4 regions of the Mixta calida genome follow, and region 4 is predicted to be linked to each of the others. Evidence: predicted binding sites of a transcription regulator. Region 4 holds the regulator's gene; each other region holds the start of a gene.
The links. Region 4 encodes LexA, which represses DNA repair genes until DNA is damaged. Its sites were predicted from a motif close to TNCTGTATGTACATACAGNA; they were not measured.
Positions count from the first base shown of each region.

Region 1: a site for LexA is predicted at 1,996-2,015, ahead of C2E16_RS12930 (DinI-like family protein). Genes of this name have one in related genera too.
Region 2: a site for LexA is predicted at 2,709-2,728, ahead of C2E16_RS09675 (metal-dependent hydrolase). Genes of this name have one in related genera too.
Region 3: a site for LexA is predicted at 2,206-2,225, ahead of mutH (DNA mismatch repair endonuclease MutH). Genes of this name have one in related genera too.

Region 1 covers NZ_CP026378.1:2,700,449-2,704,660, forward strand. Annotated here, with positions in the region: gene amyA (alpha-amylase) at 1-323, shown strand, start outside; gene yedD (lipoprotein YedD) at 469-951, opposite strand; gene C2E16_RS12920 (DUF6388 family protein) at 1,163-1,486, shown strand; gene iraP (anti-adapter protein IraP) at 1,574-1,873, opposite strand; gene C2E16_RS12930 (DinI-like family protein) at 2,063-2,302, shown strand; gene C2E16_RS20860 (hypothetical protein) at 2,348-2,491, opposite strand; gene cspE (transcription antiterminator/RNA stability regulator CspE) at 2,771-2,983, opposite strand; gene C2E16_RS20865 (hypothetical protein) at 3,449-3,601, opposite strand; gene C2E16_RS12940 (MliC family protein) at 3,784-4,122, opposite strand.
Region 2 covers NZ_CP026378.1:2,042,058-2,046,269, reverse strand. Annotated here, with positions in the region: gene hxpB (hexitol phosphatase HxpB) at 73-744, shown strand; gene kduI (5-dehydro-4-deoxy-D-glucuronate isomerase) at 1,002-1,838, shown strand; gene kduD (2-dehydro-3-deoxy-D-gluconate 5-dehydrogenase KduD) at 1,862-2,623, shown strand; gene C2E16_RS09675 (metal-dependent hydrolase) at 2,748-3,335, shown strand; gene C2E16_RS09670 (L-cystine transporter) at 3,515-4,212, shown strand, end outside.
Region 3 covers NZ_CP026378.1:3,554,014-3,558,225, forward strand. Annotated here, with positions in the region: gene ptsP (phosphoenolpyruvate--protein phosphotransferase) at 1-1,232, opposite strand, end outside; gene rppH (RNA pyrophosphohydrolase) at 1,245-1,772, opposite strand; gene mutH (DNA mismatch repair endonuclease MutH) at 2,458-3,141, shown strand; gene C2E16_RS16990 (TerC family protein) at 3,208-3,918, shown strand; gene C2E16_RS16995 (YgdI/YgdR family lipoprotein) at 4,056-4,212, shown strand, end outside.
Region 4 covers NZ_CP026378.1:4,023,574-4,027,785, reverse strand. Annotated here, with positions in the region: gene plsB (glycerol-3-phosphate 1-O-acyltransferase PlsB) at 1-1,312, opposite strand, end outside; gene C2E16_RS19165 (diacylglycerol kinase) at 1,441-1,809, shown strand; gene lexA (transcriptional repressor LexA) at 1,915-2,523, shown strand; gene dinF (MATE family efflux transporter DinF) at 2,627-3,949, shown strand; gene C2E16_RS19150 (CsbD family protein) at 4,174-4,212, shown strand, end outside.

The sequences.
Region 1 (4,212 bases), 1.3 Mb from region 4:
CAGTGGCGGAACTGGAAGCGCTGATCCGCGCACGACAGCGCTATGCGCACGGGGCGCAGACCGACTATTTCGATCACGTTAACTGTATCGCCTTCAGCCGCAGCGGTACGGCGGAGCATCCGGGCTGCGTGGTGGTGCTCTCCAACGGCGACGATGGCGAAAAACAGGTTACACTGGGCGCAACGTTCGCGGGGAGCGCCTGGCACGACTATCTCGGTCATCGCCAGGAGGAGGTTACGCTGGATGAGAGCGGCGGCGCGCTGTTTTATTGCAACGCGGGCAGCGTCAGCGTCTGGGTAAAAGCGGATACGCTGGAAGCATAAGGCGCAGGGAGGCGGCAAGCAGAGCGCTACTGGTAAAGGGATCAATAACGAAGCCCGGATAAGGAAAAGTTCGGCTATGAAGACGGATAAAGGAAAGCGAGCAGCGAAAAAGCCATGACGCGCCAGGGCGCGTCATGATGTGAACTTACTGCTGCGTCTGGGTCGACGGTTGCTCAGCGAAAACGGCGCGCATATTTTGCGGCTCGATATTTTGGATAACCGTCGCATCCGGCTGCGCACGCATTTGTTCCAGCGCCTGCTGGCATTCCAGCGTAGGCTGATCCACTTTTTTCAACGTCAGCTTGTCGTAGTGCAGCTCGTCGCCATCCAGCTCCAGCGGCATCACACGCAGCTGTTTATTGACGTTGACGTATTGCCCATCCAGCAGCGTCAGCTTGCCCGGCTTGGCAATCACCCGCTGCCATTGACGACAGTCCAGCGTGTCGCCCTGCGCGGTAATAATCAGGCTGCCCAACGCCCGGTCGCTGATCAGGCCGCGTTGCGGGCCGGTAGTTTGCCAGTAACCCTGTAGGCTGGCCGGCGCCGGCGTTTTCACCGCCTGCTGGTATTGAGTAATCTGCGCACAGCCCGTCAGCGCCAGCGCGCCCAACAGCATCCACTTTTTCATTCTGGCTCCCTAACCTTCGTTCAATGGCGGCTACGTTATAATTTTCCCCTGGGCTGCGCAAGATGCTTAGGCCCCTCAGCGCGTGAACATGAAGCAGTATCCTCCGATCTCTCGCCGTCTGGACAACATTCCTGCAATCAAGCGGCCCTTTCCTGACAGTCGGGCCATGTCAGGTTACACTTAAAGCCATTTTGATTCACAGGTCACTTTCATGAAAACGCCCCAGGAATATTACGCGATCGCCCGCTCGATGTTTTTATCCGCTCATCCTGATTTTCAGGCGGCGCTGGATGATTTGAAACAGGAAGACGCGGACGCAATGAATATGTCGCTGCCGCAGTACCGCAGCATGCAGGCGGACAGGCTTTACGCCTCGTTTCTTCGTGCCAGAAACCAGGATGCGATTCTGTTTTCCATCCAGCTGGCGGAGCCGGATAAAGAAATAGCGATGCAGGCGATCGAATGCTATCTCAAAGAGCATGCCGCCGCGCTGGGCATGACATGGGAAGCATTTTGCGAGAAAAACCAACTGTAGTCCGTTAATCGCTTCTGCGCGACAGCGACAGGCCGCTCAACGCGGCCTGTCTCCGCGTCGAGTGGCGGACAGAACCTGACTACCGTATTACATTTTCTGCTGCGTCGGCGCAGAGGCTTCATCAACGTAACGCGTTACCGCCAGCAACCGGTTGATATGGGTCAGCAGCAGATCGACATCCGACTGCACCACATCTGACGAGGCGTGGGTGGCGGCGACAATGGCATTATTGATATTGGTTTCAATGTCGTCTGAGCCCTCTTTTCCCGCCGTCAGCAGCAGCGCTGCAATCAACAGCGACTGCGCCTCAACCTGCGCGGTGATCTCCTTGGCTTCCACATCCATTTTTGCCAACTTCATTAAAATATCGATAACGAGATTTTTCATCATTCTTCTCCCTCTGTTTGTGTAGCCGACACTAACATCAGATAGCTTCTGTCTGTATAGGACAATACGGAAAGAGGAGAAAGCGTGATTTTCTTATCGTAAGGCGTGAAAAATGCATTTGATACTGTTTACTTATCCAGTATGATAGCTGGCGCTTCACGCGGTGCGGAATCAAGAGGATTGCTACCCATGTTTGTTGAACTCATTTATGACAAGCGCAATGTTGCCGGCTTGCCTGGCGCGCACGAACTTATTCTGGAAGAGCTGCAAAAACGTATTCATCGCACTTTCCCGGATGCCGAGGTGAAAGCCAAAGCGATGCAGCGTAACGCTATCGAAAGCGATGCCAGCAAAAGCGACAAATCGATTATTATCCGCATCGTTGAAGAGATGTTTGACGAAGCGGATATGTGGCTGGTGGCGGAATAAGCCTCAGCCCAATAAAAAACCGCCCTTTGGGGCGGTTTTTTTTGGTTAGATGACCTGGCTTGGGTCCGGGTCGTCTTCATCCTCATCTTCCAGCGGATCGACACCGTCATCGTCTGCGATCTCATCAGGCGTTTGCGGTACCGGCTCATCATCTTCCAGCGGATCGACTGCATCAGGACGCTCTGACATCATAACCTCCAGTAGCCCGACAGGGGCTTTATGAGTATAGGCTGTCGCCGCACCTGTCCGATGGACAAATGTTTCTCTTGCCGCTGATGTCACAGTTGACGAAACTCACCCTTTTGCAGGCATAAAAAAAGCCCACCGAAGTGGGCTTTTTCTTTCAAACCGGCAAATGCATTATCCACCGTATTTGAGGTCACGCTGTCGTCATTGCCTTAACGCTTCACCTTCACTGCTCAGGTATTACCGTCATCGCTATCGGAAGGGGATTAAGACGAAGGCGTCTTACAGCGCAACAACGTTAGTTGCTGAAGGGCCTTTCGCGCCGTTCTCAACAGAGAACTGCACTTTCTGACCTTCATCAAGGGTTTTGAAATCGTTGCTCTGGATAGCAGAGAAATGTACGAATACATCTTTGCTGCCGTCTTCAGGAGAGATAAAACCGAAGCCTTTTTCAGCGTTGAACCATTTTACTAAACCAGTCATTTTATTAGACATAGATACTTCCTTCTTTATTGAGGAGCCAGCTTGTGTGGCATAAAAGGTCTGTATTGCAGAGAATACTTATTGGGCACTTAGAAGAGGCTCACGAAGAAGGGGTATCTGAGATAACGCTTTAAATGAGGACTGCTTTACTAAAACTGCTTTCATAAGGTCTGTCTTCCAAACCGATGCGCCATTTACTCATGGAAGCCCGTTGAGCGCAAGCTTTATTTTCAAATCTTTCTGCACGCCTAAGCCTGCAAAACAAAAAGAGATTTTTTTCCGCCACGCCATTCATTGTAAAGAAACGTCCACCCCGCCCTGCTAAAAACACGACGGATTGAGCTATTGCGCGAGAATTACGGCCTTATCGAAAGTAAAGAAACGTCGATAAATAACGCAGCGCAACCGGTTTATTCTCTTTTAAAAGCCTGGCGCCGCGCTAAATCACTACAACTACGCTGAAATGGCGGCCGCCATTTATTTTCCGCGGGATTTGAAGCTGAACCAGGCCGCCGCCGCCGCTAAAAACAGAAACATCAGACCAAATGCCGTTCCGCCCGATGACCAGCGCAAGATGGCGCCTGTAAAGAAGGCGACCGCAAGGATGGCAAAAAGGATACGTTTGTTCATAAAGCCTCCAGATTTTATCGCTTATTGGATCGTAGCAGAGCGATAACCATCATGAGGGCAAACCATGGCGCGCTTTTTCAGAACAGAACAGGAACACCACTTTCATCTTAACGTAGCGACAGCCGTAATCGCTGCTGGTGCTCCTGTTATGGTGCGCCTGTGGCAGGCGCCCGTCGCAACGCTTAGCGCGCGCTTTTACACTCGGTGGCTTTATTGCCCATCAGCTGAGTGAAGGTGCCGCTGTTGCCCTTCGTCCACCACTCATAGGCGTTGCCCACATATTTCGCGCCGCTGCCGGCAATGACATTCGCCATAACGATGGTCGGCTGCGGCCCTTTTTTTACTACTGCCAGCCTGTTCGGCTCCTGATTATAGTAGGTGACATCCAACGACTGACCATCATCACACTGATAAGTGGCATGGATCGTTTCGTTTTTGCCGCCGCCCGGCAAGGTAATGCTGGAACTACATCCGGTCAGCATGACTGCCGCGATCGCCACACCGAAATAACGTTTATACATAGCTGTCCCTCAAGCAAGGTTATTTACGGTACATAAGTATAACAGAGTTTATTGTTAATTTTAGGTCATTTCCGGTTTATGGAAAATATT
Region 2 (4,212 bases), 2.0 Mb from region 4:
TCCTGCTTCGACAGGCATGCCTGCTGATGGTCTTCATGCTATGGTGAATTAAACTGTCAACCGGAGCTTTGTATGACCTATACCCGACCTGTACTGGCTGCAATATTTGATATGGATGGCCTGCTGATCGATTCTGAACCGCTGTGGGATCAGGCCGAACTGGACGTATTTGCCACCCTGAATGTGGATCTGTCGCGCCGGAGCGAACTGCCCGATACGCTGGGGCTGCGTATCGATCAGGTGGTGCGCATGTGGTATGAAACGCTGCCGTGGAGCGGGCCGAGCCAACAGGAAGTCACCGATCGCATCATTGCGCGCGCCATCAATCTGGTAGAAGAGAAAAAACCGCTGTTGCCGGGCGTAGAGCAGGCGCTGCAGCTCTGCCGGGCGCAGGGGCTGAAAGTAGGTCTGGCCTCAGCTTCGCCGCTGCATATGTTGGAGAAAGTACTAACGCTGTTTAATCTGCGCGACTATTTCGACACGCTGGCTTCGGCGGAATCGCTGCCCTGGAGCAAACCGCATCCGCAGGTCTATCTCGACGCTGCCGCCCAGCTGGGCGTGGATCCGTTAAACTGCGTGACGCTGGAGGATTCCTTTAACGGCATGATCGCTACCAAAGCGGCGCGTATGCGATCTATCGTGGTGCCTGCGGAAGAGTACCGCGATGATCCGCGCTGGGCGTTGGCCGATGTCAAACTCGATTCGCTTGTTGCGTTAACCCCGCAGCATATCAAAGGTTATTAATCGTCTTTCTGTTCCCGTCTGCCGCAAGACAGGCGGGATTTTCTTTTCAGCGCAGCCGGTAATCAGCCTCTCCTCCGCTCTGCCCCGTTTTCAGATAAGCCGCCGGGACTTTTTCTCGCAAATATGATCCAGCATACAAAATAAATAAAACAGCATTTCATTTTTATTGAATTGCGTTCCCGTCGGGCCTATCATGCTGCTCACGACACAGGTTACACATCACCTTTACACGTTTGTAACGTCAGAGAGGCATCGACATGCAAGTCCGTCAAAGCATTCACAGCGACCATGCCCGTCAGCTTGATACAGCTGGCCTGCGGCGTGAATTCCTCATCGAAAAGATTTTCGATGCCGATAATTACACCATGACCTACAGCCACATCGACCGCATTATCGTCGGCGGCGTGATGCCGGTCAGCAACAGCGTCGCCATCGGCAGCGAAGTGGGCAAGCAGCTCGGCGTCAGCTACTTCCTGGAGCGTCGCGAACTGGGCGTAATCAATATCGGCGGGCCGGGCCTGATCGAGGTTGACGGCAAAGCTTGGGAGATCGGCAACGAGCAGGCGCTCTATGTCGGCATGGGCGCGCAGTCCGTGGTGTTTAAAAGCATCGACGCCAGCCGTCCCGCGAAGTTCTATTACAACAGCGCGCCGGCGCATACGCGTTATCCCGACAAGAAAATCACGCTGGAGGAAGCCTCTCCCACGACGCTGGGCGACGCCGCCACCAGCAACCGCCGCACCATCAACAAATTTATCGTGCCGGACGTGCTGCCCACCTGTCAGCTGACCATGGGCCTCACCAAACTGGATGAAGGCAGTCTGTGGAACACCATGCCCTGCCATACCCACGAACGCCGTATGGAAGTCTATTTTTACTTCGATATGGATGATGAAACGGCGGTGTTTCATATGATGGGCCAGCCGCAGGAGACGCGTCACCTGCTGGTGCATAACGAACAGGCGGTGATCTCTCCCAGCTGGTCGATTCACGCCGGCGTCGGCACCAAACGCTATACCTTTATCTGGGGTATGGTGGGTGAAAACCAGGTGTTTGACGATATGGATCACGTCAAAGTCAGTGAACTGCGTTAATGGTGACAGAAGGAAGCGAACTCATGATTCTCAATGCATTTAATCTGGAAGGCAAAGTCGCGCTGATCACCGGCTGCAACACCGGTCTGGGCCAGGGCATGGCCGTCGGGCTGGCGCAGGCGGGCTGCGATATTGTCGGCGTGAACCACTCCGGCGCCGACGACACGCCGGGTCTGGTTGAAGCGACCGGCCGCCGCTTCGTCAACATTAATGCCGATCTGATGGACAGCAGCTGCATTCCGCAGGTGGTGGAACAGGCGGTGGCGGCTTTTGGCCGCATCGACATTCTGGTGAACAACGCTGGCATCATCCGTCGTCAGGACGCGATTGAGTTCAGCGAAAAAGACTGGGACGACGTGATGAATATCAACAGCAAAACGGTATTCTTTATGTCGCAGGCGGTGGCGCGTCAGTTTATTAAGCAGGGCAACGGCGGCAAGATTATCAATATCGCCTCGATGCTCTCTTTCCAGGGCGGCATCCGCGTGCCTTCTTACACCGCATCGAAAAGCGCGGTGATGGGCCTGACGCGCCTGATGGCTAACGAGTGGGCGGCGCATAATATCAATGTGAACGCCATCGCGCCGGGCTATATGGCGACCAACAACACGGAACAGCTGCGCAACGATGAAGGCCGCAGCCAGGAAATTCTCGGTCGCATTCCGGCCGGGCGCTGGGGCAAGCCGGACGATATGATGGGGCCGGTGGTGTTCCTCGCCTCATCCGCTTCTGATTACGTAAACGGCTATACGCTGGCGGTCGATGGCGGCTGGCTGGCGCGCTAAACCTTACCGGACGGGGCCTGGCTCCGTCCGATATTCACTTTTGGTTACAGCGTCACAACTTCCCATCTACTGTATAAATCCCCTATACTGGATACATTGACAGTTATGTATTCAGGTTATCCTCATGACGGCCGAAGGCCACGTTATTTTCGCCATTGCCAGCGCGATATTTGCCAAACGTGCAGAGTTAACGCCAGAGCTGGCCAACGGCGACTGGTGGCATATTATTCCGGCGGTGTTGCTGACCTGCCTGCTGCCTGATATCGATCATCCTCGTTCGACGCTGGGCCAGCGCTTTCGCTGGATATCGCAGCCCATTGCGCGCGCCTTCGGCCATCGCGGCTTTACCCATAGCCTGCTGGCGGTGCTGGGCGGCGTCACGCTGTTGCGGATGAATCTACCGCACGGCTGGCCGGTGCCGACCGACGCCATGCACGGCATGGTATTGGGCTATCTGAGCCATATCGCCGCCGATATGCTGACGCCCGCCGGCGTGCCGCTGCTCTGGCCCTGCCGCTGGCGTTTTCGTCTGCCGCTCTTGACCACCAAAGCGGGAAACCAGCTGGAGCGCATTTTTTGCCTGGCGCTGGTGATGGGCGCCTTGTGGTTTCCGCCCGGCATGCCTCATTTCGGCGCGGAGGACTGGCCCGCCAAATTAATGAATAACGTTCAGTCGGGCATCGATCGGTTAATTAGCCTGCGGGCAGGCTGATTTTTAGACGAATCAATGCAAAAAGTTATAACCCATTCCATTCGGATCTAATCCTGTTTCGTTCCGGGCTGTTACCATTCCGTCAGTTACGCCACTTAATGCGTGGATAAAAATATCTTCACCCTGCCTCACAGCGGCGTTACCGCCCCGCTGTGGGGCATATTTATGGAGAAAACAGGATGACTGTTCCGCTTATTCTTAATGTCCTGGCGTTTATCGCCTTACTGGTGGTGCTCTCCAGGCTGGGCCGCAACGGCTGGAGTTTGTCGAAGAAAGTACTGGTCGGCCTGGTGATCGGCGTGCTGTTTGGTCTGGCGCTTCAGCTGATCTACGGCGACAGCGCGCCGGTGCTGAAAGAATCGATCGCGTGGTTCAACGTGGTAGGGAACGGTTATGTGCAGCTATTGCAGATGATCGTCATGCCGCTGGTCTTCGCTTCTATCCTTAGCGCCGTGGCCCGTCTGCATAACGCCTCCTCGCTGGGTAAAATCAGCGTGCTGACCATCGGCGTGCTGCTGTTCACCACCGCGATTTCCGCGCTGGTCGGCGTTTTCGTCACCACGTTGTTTGGCCTGAGCGCCGAAGGTCTGGTGCAGGGCGCGCAGGAAACGGCGCGTCTCTCCGCTATCCAGTCAAACTACGCAGGCAAAGTGGCCGATCTGAGCGCGCCACAGATGCTGCTGTCGTTTATTCCGAAAAATCCGTTTGCCGATCTGGCGGGCGCTAACCCGACCTCCATCATTAGCGTCGTGATTTTCGCCGCGTTTCTCGGCGTGGCGGCGCTGCAGTTGCTGAAGGACGATCGGGAAAAAGGCGAACGCGTACTGAAAGCGATCGACACCCTGCAACTGTGGGTGATGAAGCTGGTGCGTCTGAT
Region 3 (4,212 bases), 470 kb from region 4:
TCACTGACCAGCCGCTGATACTCATGGATCAGCACCGGTTCAGGATCGATCAGCAGTTCGCCGCGGTAGCCGTCGACGATCAGCAACCGCTTATCGAGCATTTCCGGCAGAATATCGGCGCCCATCACCGTCGGGATGCCCATCGCGCGCACCAGGATCGCGGCATGCGAGTTGGCGGCACCGTCGCGCACCACCACGCCCGCCAGACGCTCCTGCGGCAGCTCCGCCAGCGTGGTGGCCGTCAGCTCGTCCGCCACCAGCACAAAGCGCTCCGGCCAGGCATTGGTGCCCTGTAACGTATCATCAAGGTGGAACAGCAGGCGCTGACCCAGCACGCGCAAATCGCCCGCGCGCTCGCGCAGGTAGCTGTCCTGCAGGCTGGCGAACTGCGCAGCGAACTTCTCAATAACCTTTTTCACCGCCCATTCAGCGACCGATCCGCCCTCGATCTCGGCAAAGAGATCCTGTTTCAGGCGCGCGTCGCTAAGCAGGTGGGAGTAAAGATCGAAAATGGCGGCGCTCTCTTTCTGCACGCTGGCGCTGAAGCGCTTGCTGAAGCGGCGGAATTCATTGCTCGCCTCGCCCATCGCCAGCGATAGCCGCTCGCGCTCGCGCGCGACATCCAGCGTCGAGGCGGCGAACACATGCTCCAGAGAAGGCTGAGTATTGTCGACCCAGCCGGGCGCGACCGCGACCCCAGGCGCCGCCGCCAGCGCGCGCACGCGCTTCTGACGGAAGTGGCCGAACAGCTGGCTGAGCTGGGACTGAGTGATCAGCGTGGCCATCTGCGTGGCGAGCGTCACCAGAAAAGATTCTTCGCTTTCGTCAAACTGACGATGTTCGCGCTGCTGCACTACCAGCACGCCAAGCAGCTGGCGGCGCGTAATGATCGGCACGCCGAGGAAGGAGCGGAAACGTTCCTCTTTAACCGAAGGAATGAATTTGAAGCTGGGATGACTCTGCGCGTCGGCGAGGTTGATCGGTTCCGCCAGTCGCCCTACCAGCCCGACGATGCCCTGATCGAATGCCAGCGTGACGATCTTGCCGCGCGGCTTTTTCAGCCCGCGCGTCGCCATGAGGTAATAGCAACGACGATCGTGATCGGCGAGATAAATAGAGCAGACTTCGGTTTCCATGGCGAAACAGATTTCGTTCACCAGGATCTCCAACGCCTCATCCAGACGCGGCGCGGCCGCCACTTTCTCTACAATCTCACGCAACTGAGTCAGCATCATCAGCGTGGCTTAACCTCTTTTTCGTCGATAAGCAGGCGAATTGCGCTGCGTTGCACTCTCCTGCAGCGGCATGACGACGCTGGCAAACTCTTTCATTACGCGGCGGTAAACATCGCGCTTAAACGAGACCACCTGACGAACAGGATACCAAAAGCTGACCCAGCGCCAGCCGTCAAATTCCGGCGTGCTGCTGGTTTGCATGTTGATATCGGCGTCATTGCACATCAACTGCAGAAGAAACCACTTCTGTTTCTGGCCGATACATACCGGCTTCGTGTCCCAACGCACCAAACGTTTTGGCAACTTATAACGTAACCAGTTTCGGGTAGAAGCAAGCAGGCGGACATCTTTACGGTGCAAACCGACTTCTTCAAAGAGTTCACGGTACATAGCCTGTTCCGCAGTTTCTCCTGGATTGATGCCCCCCTGCGGGAACTGCCAGGAATGCTGTCCGAAACGCCGGGCCCATAATACCTGCCCCTGCCTGTTACAGATTACAATACCAACATTTGGGCGGTAGCCATCATCGTCGATCACGGGACTACCTCAAACTGAAATTCAGATAGTCTGATTGTTTCATACTCCTTACAGGCGGTAAACCACTGCTTGCGGCTGTGCATAACGCATAACATTGGGATAACTCACAGATTTCATCATAGTTATAAACAGAGACCGGCTAAAACATCCCATTTTATTCACTTTTTCTGTGGATAGCTTTGTGCAGAACATGGTAAACGGCCGGGAAAAGCTGCAAAAAACCGTCATTGCCCGCCGTAAGATCTTCTATAAAATAGATTTAATATCAATAAATTAAATATCAAACCCAGGCCGTGATCGATTCCCGACCCGGCTTCAAAAGATAAAAAGATCCTTTACTGGCGAAAGATCAAACACCGATGTTTTTATCCACAGAATATGCCATAAAGTTACGCACAAAATGGCCTCACCCAGCAAAAAGAGCCTCCGTCAAGGCTGTAAATGGAACCAGTATGTGCGAAAAAACTGAGTTATCCCAGTTTTCTGTGGATAACTACGGGTAAGATCCTGTTCATTGTCGGTGACAATGTGGGTAAAACAGTACGGCCCTTTGCCGCGTCGCAGGATCGTCCAGATAAAAACCCAAGGGTAATCATGCTATTATTCCCCCGCTTTTTCTTCTGTGAGACCGCCGCCGACAGGCAAAACAGAGATGGTTATTTTTTGATCAACTAACAGGCTTTTTATGACGACACGGTTTTTATCAGCGCCACCCGAAAATGAAGCGGAACTGCTGACGCGCGCGCAGGCGCTGGCTGGCTATACGCTGAGCGAGCTGGCCCAGCAGGCGGGCATTCCAACGCCCGCCGATTTGCGCCGCGATAAAGGGTGGGTCGGCATGCTGCTGGAGATACATTTAGGCGCCAGCGCCGGCAGCAAGCCGGAACGCGATTTCGCCCATCTTGGCGTAGAGTTGAAAACCATTCCTGTTGACGCGCAGGGCCGTCCGCTGGAGACCACCTTCGTCTGCGTCGCGCCGCTCACCGGCAACAGCGGGGTCACCTGGGAGAACAGTCATGTACGCCATAAGCTGGCGCGCGTGTTGTGGATTCCGGTTGAGGGAGATCGCGCGCTGCCGCTGGCGACGCGCCGCGTCGGCGCGCCGCTGCTCTGGAGCCCCTCGCCGGAAGAGGAAGATCTGCTGCGGCGCGACTGGGAAGAATTGATGGATATGATGGTGCTCGGTCAGGTAGAGCGCATCACCGCCCGCCACGGCGAAGTGTTGCAGATACGTCCGAAAGCGGCCAACAGCAAAGCGCTGACCGAAGGTATCGGTGAACATGGCGAACCAATCATGACGCTGCCGCGCGGCTTTTATCTGAAGAAAAGCTTTACCGCCCCGCTGCTGGCGCGCCATTTTTTGCTTTAACATTTCCCAGACGAAAGACGATGCGTATAATCATCGTTTATCTTTCGTTTAGGATGCGATGTTACAATGTTCGACTGGATTGCAGATCCCAATGCCTGGCTGGCTCTCGGCACGCTCACCATTCTGGAAATCGTGCTGGGCATCGACAATATTATTTTTCTTTCTCTGGTTGTCGCCAAACTCCCGAAAAATCAGCAGAACAGCGCGCGTCGTATCGGCCTGATGGGCGCGATGCTTATGCGCCTCGGCCTGCTTGCCTCTATCGCCTGGGTAGTGAAGCTGACCAATCCGCTGTTTACCCTGATGGATCATCCTTTCTCCGCGCGCGATTTGATTCTGCTGGGCGGCGGGCTGTTCCTGCTGTGGAAGTCGAGCATGGAGATCCATGAAAGCATCGAAGGCGGCAGCGAGGAGCATAAAACCAACGTTCACTCCTTTGTCGGCGCCATCGCGCAAATCATGGTGCTGGATATTATCTTCAGCCTCGATTCCGTTATCACGGCCGTGGGCCTCTCCGATCACCTGTTTATTATGATGGCGGCGGTCATTATCGCCGTGGGCGTGATGATGTTCGCTGCGAAAAGCATCGGCGAGTTCGTCGATCGTCATCCTTCCGTCAAAATGCTGGCGCTCGCTTTCCTGATTCTGGTCGGCTTCACGCTGATTCTGGAAAGCTTCAATATTCATGTGCCGAAAGGCTATATCTACTTCGCCATGTTCTTCTCAATGGCCGTAGAGTGCCTGAATTTGATGCGCAGCAAAAAAGCCCCGCAGTAAACCTGTCATTCTCCTGTCCGGCTACGGCCGGATATTTTCGCTTTTTCACTTTTCGGAATTATGCGATTAATCCTGGGCAGCCGATGTTTTATTACTACACTGTTTAGTTGTGTTGAACAGGCAGGAGAAAACTGGCAATGAAGCGGATAATGGGCGCGGCTGCCGTGTCAATAATGTTGCTGTTAAGCGGTTGCAGCAGTAATTATGTGATGGCGACCAAAGATGGTCATATGATTTTGACTGACGGTAAACCGGAAATTGATAAAGATACCGGGCTGGTAAAATATACCGATC
Region 4 (4,212 bases):
TGGCGTAAGTGCCCACTTCCATTACGTGCTCATAGCCGATATAGACCGGCACCACGGTAATCGGGCGGTTGCCGCCGCGCAGCATCGCCTGGAGGGTCATCGACAGCGTGCCGGTTTTCGGATCGAGCAGTCGGCCAGTGCGCGAACGTCCGCCTTCGACGAAATACTCCACTGAATAGCCGCGGCTGAACAGCTCGCCCAGATATTCGCGGAACACGGTGGAGTAGAGCTTATTGCCCTTGAAGGTGCGGCGAATAAAGAACGCGCCGAGACGGCGGAAGATCGGGCCAGCGGGCCAGAAGTTAAGGTTGATGCCTGCGGCGATATGCGGCGGCACCAGCCCCTGATGATAAAGCACGTAAGAAAGCAGCAGATAGTCCATATGGCTGCGGTGGCAGGGAACGTAAACCAGCCCGTGCCCGTCCAGCGCCAGCTGACGAATGCGTTCGCCGCCGCTGACGTTGATGCCCTGATAAATTTTGCTCCAGGTCCAGCCGATAACGCGGTCGGTCAGGCGGATCATCTCATACGAGAAGTCGGCCGCAATCTCTTCCATCAGCTCAATGGCGTTCTGCTGCGCTTTTTCTTGCGAAATCTTCTTGCTGCGCGCTTCGTCTTCTACCGCCTTGGCGATAGCCTGCGACTGCAACAGCTTATTAAACAGATCGTGACGCACCGGCAGACGCGGGCCGACTGCGGCCAGGCGCTGACGGGCGAAATGGATGCGCGCCACGCGCGCGAGCTTTTGCGCGATGGTTTTATCGGTGCCGTGTTCGGTGGCCATGCGGCGCAGCGATACCATTGGCGAGAAGCGAACAAAGCTGTCGCGTCCCAGCCAGAAGACGGCAAAAAACTTCTGCACTCCGTTGAGCTCGCGCAGATGCGGCGTTTGTTCGCCCTGCACTTCGCGTCCCGGCGCACGGCCGAACATCACGGATACCGGCACCATCTGCACATCCAGATCGGGATTGTTGCGGTGCAGGTCGAGGTAGTCGTGAAACAGCTTCACCGACTCCTGATTAGGCACGAAGTAGGGGAAAACGCGCGGCCCGTCATGGATAAACACATGACGCGGCAGCAGGGCGCCGTCGATCTCCAGCGGCTCCAGCGGATCGGGCAGATCGTGCAGGCGGCACTGGGTGCGCAACGCCAGAAGATCGGCCTTTGAATCGTAAGGCAATACATACATAATGGGGCGCGACGTGTCGAGGCCCAGTTCCGCGACCGGATCGCCCGGAATCGCCTTACTTTTGACTAAAAATGTAAGTGGTAAATTCAATAACTTATAATAAAGTTTACGCCAACCTGACATAGACAACATGAAGCCTCTTGTTAGCAAAGCGCGGCAAGCATACCAGAAAGCGCATTGAAGATCTGTGGTGTTGCAATTAGTGCGGCACCCTGACATTGACGTTAAACATCGCAAAGGGTTCCCCGAACATGGCAAATAACGTAACGGGCTTGACGCGCATCATTAAAGCGGCTGGCTACTCCTGGAAAGGATTGCGCGCGGCCTGGCAGCACGAAGCGGCTTTCCGTCAGGAAGCGGTGATGGCGCTGGTGGCGGTCGTCGTCGCCTGCTGGCTGGATGTCGATGCGATAACGCGCGTGCTGCTGATCGGTTCGGTCGCCCTCATTATTATTGTCGAGATCCTTAACAGCGCTATCGAAGCGGTGGTCGATCGCATCGGCAGCGAACTTCATCCGCTGGCGGGACGGGCGAAAGATATGGGCTCCGCTGCGGTTCTGCTCAGCATCATACTGGCTCTCTTTGTCTGGGCAACCTTGCTGTGGGCATATTTGCGATAGCGCTTCCGCATTCGACAAAGTGTTGTTTTTTACACTGCATTCGGTTTCCATTCCGACAATACCTGTATATACTCACAGCGACTGTATAAACAACCAGGGGGCGGGATGAAAACCTTAACGGCTCGACAGCAGCAGGTTTATGACCTGATTCGCGATCACATTAACCAAACGGGGATGCCGCCAACGCGTGCGGAAATCGCTTCCCGTCTTGGCTTCCGCTCTCCAAACGCCGCAGAAGAACATCTGAAAGCACTGGCGCGTAAAGGCGTTATTGAGATGGTGTCCGGCGCTTCGCGCGGCATCCGCCTGATGGCGGAAGAGGAAAACGGCCTGCCGTTGATTGGCCGCGTCGCCGCTGGCGAGCCGCTGCTGGCGCAGGAGCATATTGAAAGCCGTTTTCAGGTCGACCCTAACCTGTTTAAGCCTCACGCTGATTTCCTGCTGCGCGTCAGCGGCATGTCGATGAAAGATATCGGCATCGTCGACGGCGATCTGCTGGCGGTGCATAAAACGCAGGATGTGCGTAACGGCCAGGTCGTGGTGGCGCGTATTGATGATGAAGTCACGGTTAAACGCCTGAAAAAACAGGGTAACACGGTGCAACTGCTGCCGGAAAACAGTGATTTTCAGCCCATCGTGGTCGATCTGCAACAGCAAACCCTGACTATCGAAGGCCTGGCCGTCGGCGTGATTCGCAACGGCGACTGGCTCTGAAACTGATGTGGCGGCTCCTCTGCCGCCACTGAATAGCCCCTGATTCATATTTATCCGGCGATAACCGCTGTGGCCTGTCGCCATACTATTTTCGCGGATTGTCATGCAACTCTTCTCTGCAACCGATAAAAATCTCTGGCGGCTGGCGCTGCCGATGATCCTTTCCAATATTACCGTTCCTCTGCTGGGCCTGGTTGATACCGCCGTGATCGGCCATCTCGACAGCCCCGTCTATCTGGGCGGCGTCGCCGTAGGCGCGACGGCGACCAGCTTCCTGTTTATGCTGCTGCTCTTTTTACGCATGAGCACCACCGGGCTGACGGCCCAGGCGTTCGGCGCTGGCGATAAATCGGGACTGGCGCGCGCGCTGGTTCAACCCTTGCTGATCGCCGTCGTCGTCGGGCTGGCTTTTGTGCTGCTGCGCGATCCGCTTAGCGCGCTGGCGACGCGCGTCGTTGGCGGCAGCCCGGCGGTGCTGGAGCAGGCGAAGCGCTTTATCCATGTGCGCTGGCTCAGCGCGCCCGCTACGCTGGCGAATCTGGTCATTTTGGGCTGGCTGCTGGGCGTGCAGTATGCGCGGGCGCCGGTGATTTTGCTGGTGGTCGGCAACCTGGTAAATATCCTGCTCGACCTGTGGTTTGTTATCGGCCTTGGCTGGGGCGTAGCGGGCGCCGCTGCGGCAACCGCGATTGCGGAATACGTGACGCTGGCGGTCGGGCTGGGCATGGTGTGGCACCTGCTGCGCCTGCGGCAAATTACCTTCTTACAGCTGAAGCAGGGGCTGCGCGGCGATATGCGACGCCTGCTGCGCCTTAACCGCGACATTATGCTGCGCTCGCTGCTGCTGCAGCTCTGTTTTGCTTCGGTAACCGTGCTGGGCGCGCGCATGGGCAGCGATATCGTCGCGGTTAACGCCGTGCTGCTGATGTTTCTGACCTTCACCGCCTACGCGCTGGATGGCTTCGCCTATGCGGTGGAAGCGGTCTCCGGGGAAGCCTTCGGCGCCAGAGATGCCGATAAGCTGCGGCGGGTCTGGCTGGCGGCCTGTCGGCAGGCGGGCCTGGTGGCGCTGCTGTTCGCCTGTGCCTACGCGCTTTGGGGTAAAGAGCTGGTGGCGCTGTTGACCTCGCTGCCAACGTTGCAGGCGCAGGCGGATCGCTACCTTCCCTGGCAAATGCTTCTGCCGCTGGTCGGCGTCTGGTGCTATCTGCTGGACGGCATGTTTATCGGCGCAACGCGCGGGCGCGAAATGCGCAACAGCATGGCGCTGGCCGCGCTGGGTTTTGCCTTAGCGCTGGCGACGCTGCCTTATTTAGGCAACCATGGCCTGTGGCTGGCAGTAACGGTTTTTCTTATGCTGCGCGGCCTGACGCTCGGCTGGATCTGGCGTCAACACCAGCGGCGCGGCGACTGGTTCACGATTTGACACATTTATATGCGGCTGCGCTTATTACCTGAATTAACTCGTTTTTAAGGGTAATCGACAGGTTTTTCGGCGTGTTTTCAGTTCATCTGACTGAGATTACGAGCAGAAACGCCGTATTCAGCTATCATTAAAGGGTGACAAACAAGGAATCAGCGACTGTTTTCACTGAACATACAGCGCTGACAGTCTGCAAGCTGTTAACACCTAAGGTAGAGGAAATAACGATGAACAGAGACGAAGCCGGCGGTAACTGGAAACAGTTT